DNA from 4 places in the Paenibacillus sp. CMM36 genome. Region 2 is predicted to be linked to each of the others. Evidence: riboswitches for the same ligand, from Rfam matches in the RefSeq annotation. Region 2 holds a riboswitch; each other region holds the start of a gene.

What was found. A riboswitch is a leader RNA that binds a small molecule or an ion and turns the genes downstream of it on or off. The one in region 2 is predicted to bind thiamine pyrophosphate.
Region 1: it holds a riboswitch for thiamine pyrophosphate, as region 2 does, so the genes downstream of both, ACWA2B_RS19925 (ECF transporter S component) here and tenA (thiaminase II) in region 2, are expected to answer to the same signal.
Region 3: it holds a riboswitch for thiamine pyrophosphate, as region 2 does, so the genes downstream of both, ACWA2B_RS13830 (thiamine phosphate synthase) here and tenA (thiaminase II) in region 2, are expected to answer to the same signal.
Region 4: it holds a riboswitch for thiamine pyrophosphate, as region 2 does, so the genes downstream of both, thiC (phosphomethylpyrimidine synthase ThiC) here and tenA (thiaminase II) in region 2, are expected to answer to the same signal.

The regions. Positions count from the first base shown of each region.
Region 1 is NZ_JBSEDY010000011.1:65,199-68,334, forward strand. It holds gene ACWA2B_RS19920 (ABC transporter ATP-binding protein) at 1-1,065, opposite strand, end outside; gene ACWA2B_RS19925 (ECF transporter S component) at 1,065-1,661, opposite strand; TPP riboswitch at 1,912-2,021, opposite strand; gene ACWA2B_RS19930 (TatD family hydrolase) at 2,065-2,862, opposite strand; gene ACWA2B_RS19935 (polynucleotide kinase-phosphatase) at 2,883-3,136, opposite strand, start outside.
Region 2 is NZ_JBSEDY010000005.1:92,350-95,485, reverse strand. It holds gene thiM (hydroxyethylthiazole kinase) at 1-575, opposite strand, end outside; gene tenA (thiaminase II) at 650-1,339, opposite strand; TPP riboswitch at 1,476-1,578, opposite strand; gene ACWA2B_RS12405 (hypothetical protein) at 1,586-1,768, shown strand; gene ACWA2B_RS12400 (AEC family transporter) at 1,757-2,710, opposite strand; gene ACWA2B_RS12395 (NAD-dependent malic enzyme) at 2,784-3,136, opposite strand, start outside.
Region 3 is NZ_JBSEDY010000006.1:315-3,450, forward strand. It holds gene ACWA2B_RS13825 (ABC-F family ATP-binding cassette domain-containing protein) at 1-1,551, shown strand, start outside; TPP riboswitch at 1,646-1,754, shown strand; gene ACWA2B_RS13830 (thiamine phosphate synthase) at 2,020-2,613, shown strand; gene thiO (glycine oxidase ThiO) at 2,678-3,136, shown strand, end outside.
Region 4 is NZ_JBSEDY010000003.1:455,179-458,314, forward strand. It holds gene ACWA2B_RS09325 (IclR family transcriptional regulator) at 220-963, shown strand; TPP riboswitch at 1,119-1,231, shown strand; gene thiC (phosphomethylpyrimidine synthase ThiC) at 1,419-3,136, shown strand, end outside.

The DNA of each region.
Region 1 (3,136 bases), on a different contig from region 2:
TACGGTATGCGCTACAAATTGCAGCTCGGGATTTTGAAACGCGAACCCGATACGCTCTGCCAGTTGTTCTGTACTGCCTGCCTCAATTCCGCGCACGCTATAACGTCCCTGTGTGCGAAGTAAGCGCATCATGGAGAGCAGTAGCGAGCTTTTGCCAGCCCCGTTTTCACCAACCACGCCAATCCAGTCGCCAGGCTTCACCTGCGCATGCTCCACATAAATCACTGAACTTAAACCGCGGAGGCCGCTAAAATGTTCCAGCTCCAGCACATCAGTCCCCGCACCATTCTGTTGCGTCACTGCTTCACTCCAACGTGGCGAAGACGCTTCATTCCATACTCCCGGATACCACACGCCGTACTCGGACAATGCCTGCCGGTGCACATGAAATACTTCTTGGGCCCTTCCATCTGCAATGATCTCCCCTTGAGCAGAAAGCACCACAATCCGATCCACATCATGGACAATTTCATTAATTTTATGCTCCACAATCACCAGTGTCTGGTCTACCGAAATGTTGCGAATGGTATCCCACACCTGTGTAGTGCCTTCCTCGTCCAACAAAGCCGTGGGCTCATCCAGAAAAAGCACTTCTGGCTCCATAGCCAGCACAGACGCAATCGCCAGCCGCTGCTTCATTCCCTGTGACATGCTGCCAATGGGCATATGTATATCATCCGTCGATAGACCCACCTGTATCAGCAGCTCGCGAATACGGGATCGCATCTGCTCCCGGGGAACCTGATTATTTTCCAACACAAAAGCCAGTTCCTCATCTGCATATGACATACAGAACTGCGTATCAGGATCTTGAAATACAATACCTGAGACACTTGGGATTACAGCAGCATCGCATTTCATAGGCACTTCTATCGTGCGTGGAATCAGACCGCTTAACACTTGGAGCAGTGTTGATTTACCGCATCCACTCGGTCCCAGTAGCAGCAGCTTTTCCCCCTTGCGGACAGACAAAGACATATTGTGAAAAAGCAGCTCTTGCTCACCGGGGAATTTCAACCGTAGCCGGGTGATCGAAGCCACCACATCTTCGGTTGCCCGGCTCATCAATCCAGCCCCTTATAATCTTGTTCCGTTGCAGGCCTCAAACTTCGCGTGACTCCGGTTACCTCCAATGCCTTAGCCAGATAGAACGCGAATACCCCGGCAATCACAATACTGCCAATCATCCGAAATCCAATATACAAAACATAGTTCCAAGTCGATAGCTGATCAATATACCCGTAGCTGAAGTCTAAAATCAGAGAAGTGACAGCCGCCCCAGCCGCAGCTAGCGAAGCAACCCACAGGTTTGCGTTCCGATACAGAAAAGCCGCAAAAAACAGCTCCGCTCCCAAGCCTTGCAGCAGGCCATAGTACAAGGTGGACATACCCCATTCGCTTCCCAAAAAAGCACTGACCGTTGCCGCTGCCACCTCTGCCAAAATCGCAACACCCGGCTTGCGAATGATGAGATAAGCAAACGTACCTGCCATAAACCACATGCCATACATCAGTTGCTCGGCGTGTAGACCCAATGGTTTCATCAAATCATAGGCAGGTCCCCATATTTTGTAGATCAACCCGAACACAACAGCGATCACAATCGTGACCAAAATATCCGTCAGTTTCAACCCTTTGGACGCTCTTACAGCAGTATTCATTATTGCGTGCTCCCCTTTTTCCTTATAGTTGGCCTCTTGGCCATGAAAAAAAGCTTGTCTGGAGCTGAATCTCCAGGCAAGCTTTATGCGCAGTAAAAGGTGAAGCACCATACAAAACATCATTCGTCGATATGCCTTATATAACCAGTAGTCTAAACTACTACACTGATACCCAGCCAAGTCAGGATCAAGGTAAAATGCTAGGACATACATTGAATCTATCGACAACCGCAAAAAAAAGCGGCATTCCTGTATAGTGTTCTTGGTTTCTCTACGCTGGCATTACCCAGATCAGATTTCACGGTCAGTGGCAAGGGCCACCCTCTCAGCCTGACTTTCTCAAGCTCCCGACAATGCTTTTTAATTCACTATAATATATACCACATCTATGGCTTTGACAATCCTATAATCCGAAGAAACGTTTAGCCGTTTCCGTCGTCGCGATTTCGATCTCCATCATGCTTCGACCTGTACATTCGGCTATCGTAGCAGCAATGTGAGCGAGATACATGGGCTCATTACGCCCTTCTTTAGGCTTCACAGGCAAATTACGCGGGGTCAAAAATGGAGCATCCGTTTCAATCATCAGACGGTCCAAGGGAATATCTCTGACCAGTTCACGCAGATGCTTCCCCCGCCGTTCGTCGCAAATCCAGCCGGTGATTCCGATATACAGTCCCATTTCTACATACGTACGCAATTCCTGTTCCGTGCCGGTAAAACAATGCACTACCGCTTTATCGACAAGCCCTTGATACTCCCGAAGCATAGCGACAAAGTCCTCATGTGCATCTCGTTCATGCAGAAATAACGGCATTTTCAGCTCACCCGCCAGTTGGATTTGCTCGACAAACCATCGGCGCTGCACATCACGTGGCGAAAAATCACGGTTATAGTCCAATCCGCATTCCCCTATGGATACGACCTGCGGCTGACCCGCCAACTGGCGGAGCTGCTGAATCGTGTCTGCACTGCAGTCTTTGGCATCATGGGGATGCACGCCAGCTGTCGCATACAGCTTGCCCGGATAACGCGCTGCATACTGAGAAGCTTCCCGACTGCTGCGGACACTGGTCCCGGTAATAATCAGCGGTGAAATCCCTACAGCCGCGGCTCTCTCTACCACCTGTTCCCGATCTGCATGAAACGAACGATGCATCAAGTTCACACCAATATCAATTAACGGTGTACCCCTTTCCATCTCAATCCCTCCCTCGCAAACTACAATCTTGGATCAATCGGCTCTGATTCCAGAGATAGTGCGGCAAGGACGCATTCATGAATACGATCTACCGTATCCTTGCGGACAAAACGTTCCACGCCTTCCATACCAAGCGCTCCTTCCATCAGGGCATGACGCTCCTTTTTGTTCGTTCGACGCTGCTTCAGACGCTTTAAATTCTCAGGGGCAAGATAATCCATACCGTAAATGATGTGCAAATACTTCCGGCCTCTCACCTTGATTGCAGGCTGAA
Region 2 (3,136 bases):
AGCAGTACGTCTCCGCCGCTTATCATTCGTGCTTCGGCCCCATCGGTGATGACGTCTTCTTTTCCAGTGATGACAACCATTGTATTGAGCACTCGAGCAGCCCGAATTGCCAGATCGACATGGCCGCTGTCAGCACTGTCACCAGCATCTACGCCTTTAATCTCACGCGCTTCTCCAACAAGATGCGCGACTTCGGCCGCGTTGCCTCGTACCAAGGAGATTTTGACTTCATTCAGGATTCGCAGTGCAGACTCGGTTCTAAAGCTCGTTGCTCCCGCACCGACCGGATCTAGCAGGACTGGAACACCGTGTGCATTTGCTGATTGTCCAGCAATGATCATGGCATCCACCAGTTCGCGGTTCAGCGTACCGATGTTTAATACGACGGCTCCCGCTATTTTTGCCATGTCTGCTACTTCCTCGGGTGCATAGGCCATCACTGGGGAGGCACCCAATGCATACAGGCCGTTGGCGGTAAAGTTGGTGACTACCACATTGGTGATATTGTGAACGAGGGGTTTGCTATTTTGTACCTTCGTTAGGAGATCCGAATAACTTTTTTCCCATGTACTCATCATGATTATCCTCTCTATAGTTGGTGGTTTAACAGGACATTAACCGTACTTCACTCATCGAATTGACAGGCTGACTATTCCAAGACCGCTGCCTGCATCTGGACCGGCCATTCTTCCTGCTTATAAGCCATGTCCCAGAACTTATATTCCAGCTGGCAGCTCAGTATAAAATGCTCAATCATCCGCTCCCGCTCAGCAGCCGTTGCCCCTTCCGCCCAAGCATCTACACGTTCTCGGAACTTGAGTGTTGTATCATCAAGCTGGTCTCCATAAAAGCCAATCCATTCATAGAACGGATGGGACTTATCCGGCTTTACTTCATCTAGCAGCCTGCGGCCAATCTCGGCATACGTCCACATACATGGCAGCAGCACAGCCAAGATCTCGCCCAGGTTGCCCTCATGCGCAACCGTCAGCATGTGCCGGATATAGTGATGAGCCGACGGAGCGAGCGGATATCCCTGCAATTCTTCATAGGTCACCCCTGCGACAGCACAGAAATTTTGATGCGGATGAACCTCGCTGTGGAGAATAAAAGAGATTTGTTCATTAAATACATCCATGTCCTCCCGATTCGTGCATTTGGAGATTGCGATGCCGTATATCCGCATGTAGGCGTTCAAATATTCAAAGTCCTGTTTTACATAGTGAATCAGCTGTCCCCTTGTCAAACTTCCTTCAGCAATACCTCTCACAAAGGGATGCTCAAAAATCGCTTGAAAAATGCCGTCCGCCTGCCGACGGAGTTCTTGTGTAAAACTCAATTTCGCCACCTCCATAAAATTGAAGAGCAAGAAGTCCTGTAAGAATATAATTCCGGAACAACGCTAAAAAGCCGCCCCAGAAAAATGGAGCGGCTTCAACAATAGGCCCAATACGCAAAAAACGCTTGAAACCTTATATACGAAGGCTCCACTTTCCTACGCTAGTACGAACTAGATCAGGTTCAAAGGGTCCAAGATACGTTCTTGTCTCAGCCATAGCGGCTCCCCTAGTGGACTTCTATTCTTTTGACTATTACTGTACATACGTTCATACGCTATGTCAAACATGTCTATCTGGTCAAGGGCCAAACGACAGAGCTGAAGTTCGCTTCCGAGAGGGAAAAAGGCGCTGGAGAAGATCAGTTCCGTCTACACGAAGGAATTCGCGGCAGGCTCCAATGTCCAAATAATCAGCATTTATACCAATAGAGAAATCAGTACTGGGAGTGTAACGAGCGATATGACAGCACTGATGACAAAGGAGGAGGCTGTTTCTGATTCCAGGCTTTCAAAACGGGTGGCGATCATAGCAGCGACTGCTGAACCCGGGAAGGAAACGAGCAGAACTGCCTTCACAGTATCTGCAGACGACAGACCGCACAGGTAGGCGATCAGCAGCATTAATAAAGGCTGTACAATTGTTTTTAACAGTGCGATGGCAAAGGCACTTACACTAAAACTAATGTTGCGTACGCCAATGGTCACTCCGACAGCGAATAAAGCGGCCCCGGACGTAATGTCTCCGATTTGATTCAACGATTTGTTCAACAAATCCGGTGAATGGAAGCCGAACAAGGTCAAAATTACACCAATCAGTGGAACCAGCGCCAGCGGTTCTTTTAATCCATGAAGAATGGAGTCCCAGATTAACCTTCCGAGGTGACCGTTCCGTTCTTTGCCTGAATTCCTGCTGGCTACGGTAGCTATAATGGTAGCCGCCGGGTCAAGGACGGCATTGACTACGATCCCGGTAAGCGCAATCGGAATGGCGACAGCAGCGGAACCGTAGATGGCTCCAAGCACAGGAATGCCCATAAAAGCAAAGGTCGGCTGTGCCGAGTTCAAAGCAAACATGGCGGCATCCTTGACCGACTGCTTCCCCGCAAAGCGGGACAGTAGAAGGAGAACGGTAAAAAAGCCGACAATGCCAATGAACAGGGCCAGCAGGAATGGCCATTGCTCGATGAGCGCTTTCCTGTCCGTTGTCGTAATACCGATGAATAGATGCGCAGGTAGTGCAAATTTGGTAACGAGCGCATTTAGGGTTTTGGAGGAAGAGGCATCAAAGCTTTTGTAATGCCCCGCTAACCACCCTAAAATAATAACGAAAAAAATCGGCACCAAAATATACAAGATATGTCCGACACTCATAGATTGATTCTCCTTGCTTGAACTGACGTATTCTGCCTGTCTGAACAAGGCAATCTCTTTCTTAAATGGAGCATTAGTGAGGGTGATGTATTACGCTTTCCACTGCTTTGACCTTGACATATTCCGGTTTCCACATTGCATCCCGTATAGCTTGTTCAACATTTGAAATGTGTGCCTGAGCTACCTGATCCTGAATCGCTGCTTTCGCTACCGCAACCGCAACAACGTACGAAACATCACGTAATTTTTGGATATGAGGGAGCAACGCACCGCCAGGCTTATTCGAATCTACGCCATTGGCAACGGCATCTGCTGCGGCTGTAAACATCGCAGGGGTAATCCTTTTGGCTTTAACCACAATCGCACCCAGACCCAGTCCCGGGAACACAAAGGCATTGTTCGCCTGTCCAATTTCAAATTTCGTAC
Region 3 (3,136 bases), on a different contig from region 2:
AGTTTATTGACTGTAGAAAATGTATCCCACAACTTTGGGGACCGCGCATTATTTAAAAATGTTTCCTTTCGATTGCTTGCGGGGGAACGTGTAGGTTTGGTAGGAGCTAACGGTGTTGGTAAATCGACACTCATGAACATTCTCACTGGAAAATTGCTTAAGGATGAGGGTAAAGTGGAATGGACTCCACGTGTGCGTTACGGCTATCTGGATCAGCATACCAAGCTGACACCGGGCAAAACGGTACGTGATGTATTGAAGGATGCTTTTCTTCCTTTGTTGGAATTGGAAAAGGAAATGATGCAGATTACTGACAAAATGGGGGATGCTTCTCCTGATGAGTTGGAAGTGTTGCTGGAACAGATGGGTGAAATTCAGGAGCAACTGGATATGGGGGATTTTTACCTCATTGATGTAAAGGTTGAAGAGATGGCGAATGGACTAGGTCTGTCGGCCATAGGACTGGATCGGGATGTATCCGCACTTAGCGGCGGGCAACGGACAAAGGTTCTTCTTGCTAAGTTGCTGTTGGAAAAGCCGAACGTCCTGTTGCTGGATGAACCTACCAACTATTTGGATGTAGAGCATATTGAATGGCTTACGCGCTATTTGAAGGATTATCCTTATGCTTTTATTCTTATTTCACATGATACTGAATTTATGAACCAGGTCGTTAATGTTATTTATCATCTTGAATTTGCCAAGATGACCCGTTATTCAGCTAATTATGAAAAGTTTCTCGAAATGGCGGATCTAAACAAAGCCCAGCATATTGATGCTTATGAGAAGCAACAGGATTTTATTAAGAAACAGGAAGATTTTATTCAGCGTAATAAAGCGCGTGCCTCTACATCAGGCCGAGCAAAGAGCCGTGAAAAGCAGCTTGATCGGATCGAACGTATTGATAAGCCTGAAGAAGCCGCAAAACCAACCTTTCAATTCAAAGAGGCACGTGCAAGCGGAAAGACGGTATTTGAGGGTATTGATTTTGAGATTGGTTATACACATGCCCTTTTGCCTAAAATGTCCATGACGATTGAACGTGGCGAAAAGATTGCAATTGTCGGCTACAATGGTGTCGGTAAATCGACATTGCTCAAAACCATATTGGGAAAAATTCCGCCAATCAGTGGAAAAACCTATCAAGGTGATTTTTTGCAGCCCGCTTATTTTGAGCAGGAAGTAAAGGCCGAGAAAATTACACCGATTGACGATGTGTGGAATGAATTTCCGCATTTGAACCAGCATGAAGTACGAGCGCATTTGGCGCGTTGCGGTTTGAAAAATGAGCATATCACGCGTCCGCTATCTGCGCTCAGTGGTGGAGAACAGGCTAAAGTCCGTCTTTGCAAACTGTTAATGCGTGAAAGCAACTGGGTACTGTTCGATGAGCCTACCAACCACTTGGATGTTAAAGCAAAGGATGAGCTGAAACGTGCTTTGAAGGAATACAAAGGGACCGTATTGCTTGTATCTCACGAACCGGACTTTTACGAGGATTGGGTAACCAAAACGTGGAATGTGGAAGAGTGGTCAAGTAAAGTTAACTAAAATCAGCTAAATCCAGTTCCAGCAAATTTCACACGAAGTGGGGTTTGCAGAATTAGAAAAATATGCTAAGCTATCTTTAGCTTATACAATAAAATAGTCACACTAGGGGAGCCGCCCATGCGGCTGAGACGGAATAAATGGATTTCGGACCCTTTGCACCTGATCTGGGTTATGCCAGCGTAGGGAAGTGAGCGCCGTACAAACAAGGCAACACCATCTTTATTTTTGTTTGTGCGTGGGACGATACACGTATACGGATATCATGGTCCGTTCGATTATTGGACGTTCGTTAAACCACTTCCTTGGGGAAGTGGTTTTTTTGCGTTTCGTTCATTTTAAGTAGTTCGAGCTTCCGTAGACGATTCACATATAATCCCCTTTCATTCCTGCTGGTAGACGTGGCTGGCTAAGCTTAGATCCTTTAGTCCAATGTGAGGTGAAGACAAAATCGAATTACACGCAATTTCGATGGAAAAGGGCACTTTTGCACAAGCCGCCCAAGTGGCTGCTGTGATTTGTCCGTATGTTCATTATGTACACGCACGTTTAAAACAGAATGGTGCCTCTGCATTGCTTTCTTTGACTCGCAGCCTGGTGGAGCAGGAAGTTCCTTTGCAACAAATTGTAGTAAATGATCGTGTGGATGTAGCTTTACTTACTTTGGTCGGAGCCGTTCAATTACCAGCTAATGGATTACCTGTTGTGGATGTGAAAAGCCTACTTCCAAAGGGTACACGCTGTGGAGTGTCTGTACATTCCTTGGAGGAGATGCAAATTGCTGAGCGGGCAGGAGCGGACTATGTACTTTATGGTCACGTATATGAGACCCATTGTAAGCCCGGTATTGTACCGCGGGGTTTAGCTCAGCTTGAACATATTTGCAGACTGTCAAACATTCCGGTGATTGCGCTAGGCGGCATACAACCGCATCATATCCCGGAGCTTTATAGGGCCGGAGCAAGCGGAATTGCGGTGATGTCTGGTATATGGGAGGCTGAGTCGCCCGTTGCAGCTGCAATGGAGTATAGGCGAATGGCAGACCTTGTAGTTCACAGCCTGTAGCGAGAAAACGAGAGTAGAGGCAAGCTGAAAGCAGAAGGGTTTATGGAGAGGAGATACGGAACAAATGCTAAAGATACACACAGAGGAAAGAGTGATTGGACACGCTGAATGCTTGGTCATAGGTGGAGGTGTCATCGGCAGTTCCATTGCTTATCATGTGGCCAAGGAGGGAAGAAGTACGATTATGCTGGAACGATTGATCCCGGGTGAGGGAGCCTCAGGAGCAGCGGTTGGAATGCTGGCAGCGGAAAGTGAAGAGTTCACCGGCTCTGAGCTATCACGATTTGCTCGCATAAGTCGAGATGCATTCCCTGAGCTTGTCTGTGATCTAGAGCGTTTGTCAGGTATTTCGGTGGAATTCCGTACTGAAGGGTTTGTGACCCCTTTCCGTACGGAGACTGAAGGCCAAAAACGCTGGAAAGCTGCTAAAACGCGAGAGGGTGATTGTCCTATCTGGTGGGATGCGAAAGAATTGGCCCGACGAATTCCAGGTTTGGATGAACAAGCGATCGGGGCAATATAT
Region 4 (3,136 bases), on a different contig from region 2:
CGTATAGATACCTATTATCGTATGATGGGGGTTATCCAAAGTCAACGCCTGAACCGGAAAAGTAAAAATGATGCAAAGAATTGTCGATGTTTGTTCTCGTTCTGTAATATGGTTGTCACAAAAACATCGGTTTACAGTAGCCGCGACTATTCTATATAATTTATGTAACCATGTTTCATAGTGTGAAACGAATATGGATACAAGAGGAGCGGTTCACGAATGGAAGACCGTAAATTAACCGTTCGCGCTGTAGAGCGTGCACTTGATATATTGCTGTGTTTTACCGCAGATTCGGATCTTGGCCTAACGGAGATTGCCTCCAAAATTGGTCTACATAAAAGCACGGTTCATCGGCTGCTGACTACGTTGGAGGATCGGGGCTTTGTCGTTCGGAATGCCGAAACGGAAAAATATCGACTTGGCTTCCGCATTTGGGAGCTATCCACACATTTGTCCCAAAGTGACGAGCCGGCGGTGTTGTTACAGCCTGCAATGGAAGGACTGCGTGACCGTCTGGGCGAAACGGTCAGCTTGTACTTACGGGACGGCAGCATGCGTATTCGCATACAAGCCGTGCAGAGCAATCAGGCGATCCGCAGGGTTGCGCCTGTGGGTGCGCGTATGCCGCTGGCTGTAGGAGCCTCCAGTAAGGTGCTGGCTGCCTTTATGCCGCCGCAGGAGCTGGAAGCCCTGCTAAGCGGGAATGAATGGCCGCCCTCGGTAGACGCGGAGGTCTATAAAGCCCAGCTGCAGGACATTCGCGAGAAGGGCTATGCGACCAGCTATGAAGAACGGGAGCCAGGGGCCGCTGCTGTGGCAGCACCAATTGTGAACCGGAAGGGACAGGTCACTGCGGCTTTATCTGTATCCGGTCCGGTCAGTCGGCTTGCACCCGAGACGCTACATGACTTTGCTCCGATTTTGATCGAAGCGGCGAAGGAAATGGGGCTTATGCTTCCGTAACAAGAATGAATGCAGTTGAAGCAAGCAAAGTGATTTGGTGAGGAGCGTCTTCTTGCTAAATGGAACCTAGAAGGGTTGCCAAAGCCATAAATTTGAAGTAGTCTGATAAGGATGGCGGGATGTCTGTTATGTCCGCCTCATGTGAATAGAAGTATCGCAGTTACTGGGGGAGCCTGTAATGCCGGGCTGAGATGGAATCGTGTAAGATTCCGGACCCTTTGCACCTGATCTGGATCATACCAGCGTAGGGAAGTAATCGGCCATTGAAATGTATACGCAGCTGCTGTCTACGGTGACGCATTGGAATAGGATTATTCCACATGTGCACGGTCTGGATAGCTGCCTCGTTAGATTAGCCGGTTCCCTCGGGAACCGGCTTTTTTGCATAGATCAGCGCCACCCTGGGAATGGTTCCGGATCGGTGTGTCATTTCATCGAAACAGGAGGAATGGACAATGAAGCCGACAGAAGTAGAAGGAACAAAAGGAACAGAATTTAAATCAGCAGAAGTAAGGTTGGCAGGAACAAGGGAAGTTGGGGTAGAGAAGACAAACGGGGAGCAAGCCAGTGGGGTAACGCCCTTTCCAGGGAGCCGTAAGGTATATATTCAAGGCTCGCGGCCGGACATTGCCGTCCCAGAGCGGGAAATTGCTCTTCATCCTACACATACGCCGCAGGGCACGGAGCATCATGAGCCATTGCGTGTGTACGATACGAGCGGTCCCATGACTGACGAAGCCTATCAGGTCGATATCCGTCAGGGCCTGCCTCCATTACGGCGAGCTTGGGCACTGGAACGGGGCGATGTGGAGGCTTACGAGGGACGCGCCGTCAAACCGGAGGATAATGGACTGAAACCTGGCTCCAAACGGGAGACAGTTGAATTTCCCGGCGTGACCAACCGTCCGCTTCGTGCTTCGCAAGGTCGTACAGTGACGCAAATGCATTATGCACGGCAAGGGATCATTACGCCCGAAATGGAATTTGCGGCGATCCGCGAAGGGGTGGAGCCTGAGTTTGTACGGCAGGAATTGGCGGCTGGACGAGCCATTTTGCCTTCGAATATCAATCACCCGGAAAGTGAGCCGATGGTCATTGGGCGTCATTTTCACGTGAAGATCAATGCGAACATTGGTAATTCTGCGGTTACCTCCTCGATTGAGGAGGAAGTGGAGAAAATGACCTGGGCTGTGCGTTGGGGCTCGGATACAGTTATGGACCTATCCACAGGCCGTAATATCCATACCACACGTGAATGGATCATTCGGAATTCTCCTGTACCGATTGGAACTGTGCCGCTGTATCAGGCACTTGAAAAGGTGAACGGCGAAGCAGAAGCGCTGACGTGGGAGTTGTATCGCGATACGCTGATCGAGCAGGCGGAGCAGGGAGTGGACTATTTTACAATTCATGCGGGTGTATTGCTGCGGTATATACCGATGACGGCGAATAGAATGACGGGAATTGTGTCCCGTGGCGGGTCGATCATGGCAGCCTGGTGCCTTGCGCACCATCAGGAGAATTTTTTGTATACACATTTTGAAGAAATCTGCGAAATTATGAAAGCCTATGATGTGGCCTTTTCTCTCGGGGATGGTCTACGTCCAGGTAGTATCTATGATGCGAATGATGAAGCACAGTTTGCAGAGCTGGAAACGTTGGGCGAGCTAACGCAAATCGCATGGAAGCATGATGTTCAGGTCATGATTGAGGGGCCGGGACATGTCCCTATGCATAAAATCAAAGAGAATGTGGATTTGCAAATGGAGATTTGTAAGGAAGCTCCTTTCTATACCTTGGGACCGCTCACGACGGATATTGCCCCCGGATATGATCATATTACCTCAGCCATCGGGGCGGCGATGATCGGTTGGTTCGGGACGTCCATGCTGTGCTATGTTACGCCTAAGGAGCATTTGGGTCTTCCGAATAAGGATGATGTCCGTGAGGGTGTCATTACCTACAAAATTGCGGCACATGCTGCCGATCTGGCGAAGGGCCATCCACGGGCGCAGCAGCGGGATGATGCTTTGTCCAAGGCACGCTTTGAGTTCCGCTGGCGGGATCAGTTCAATCTGTCGCTTGATCCCGAGCGGGCCTTGTCCTACCATGATGAAACGCTACCAGCAGAGGGAGCCAAGGAAGCACATTTTTGCTCGATGTGCGGCCCCAA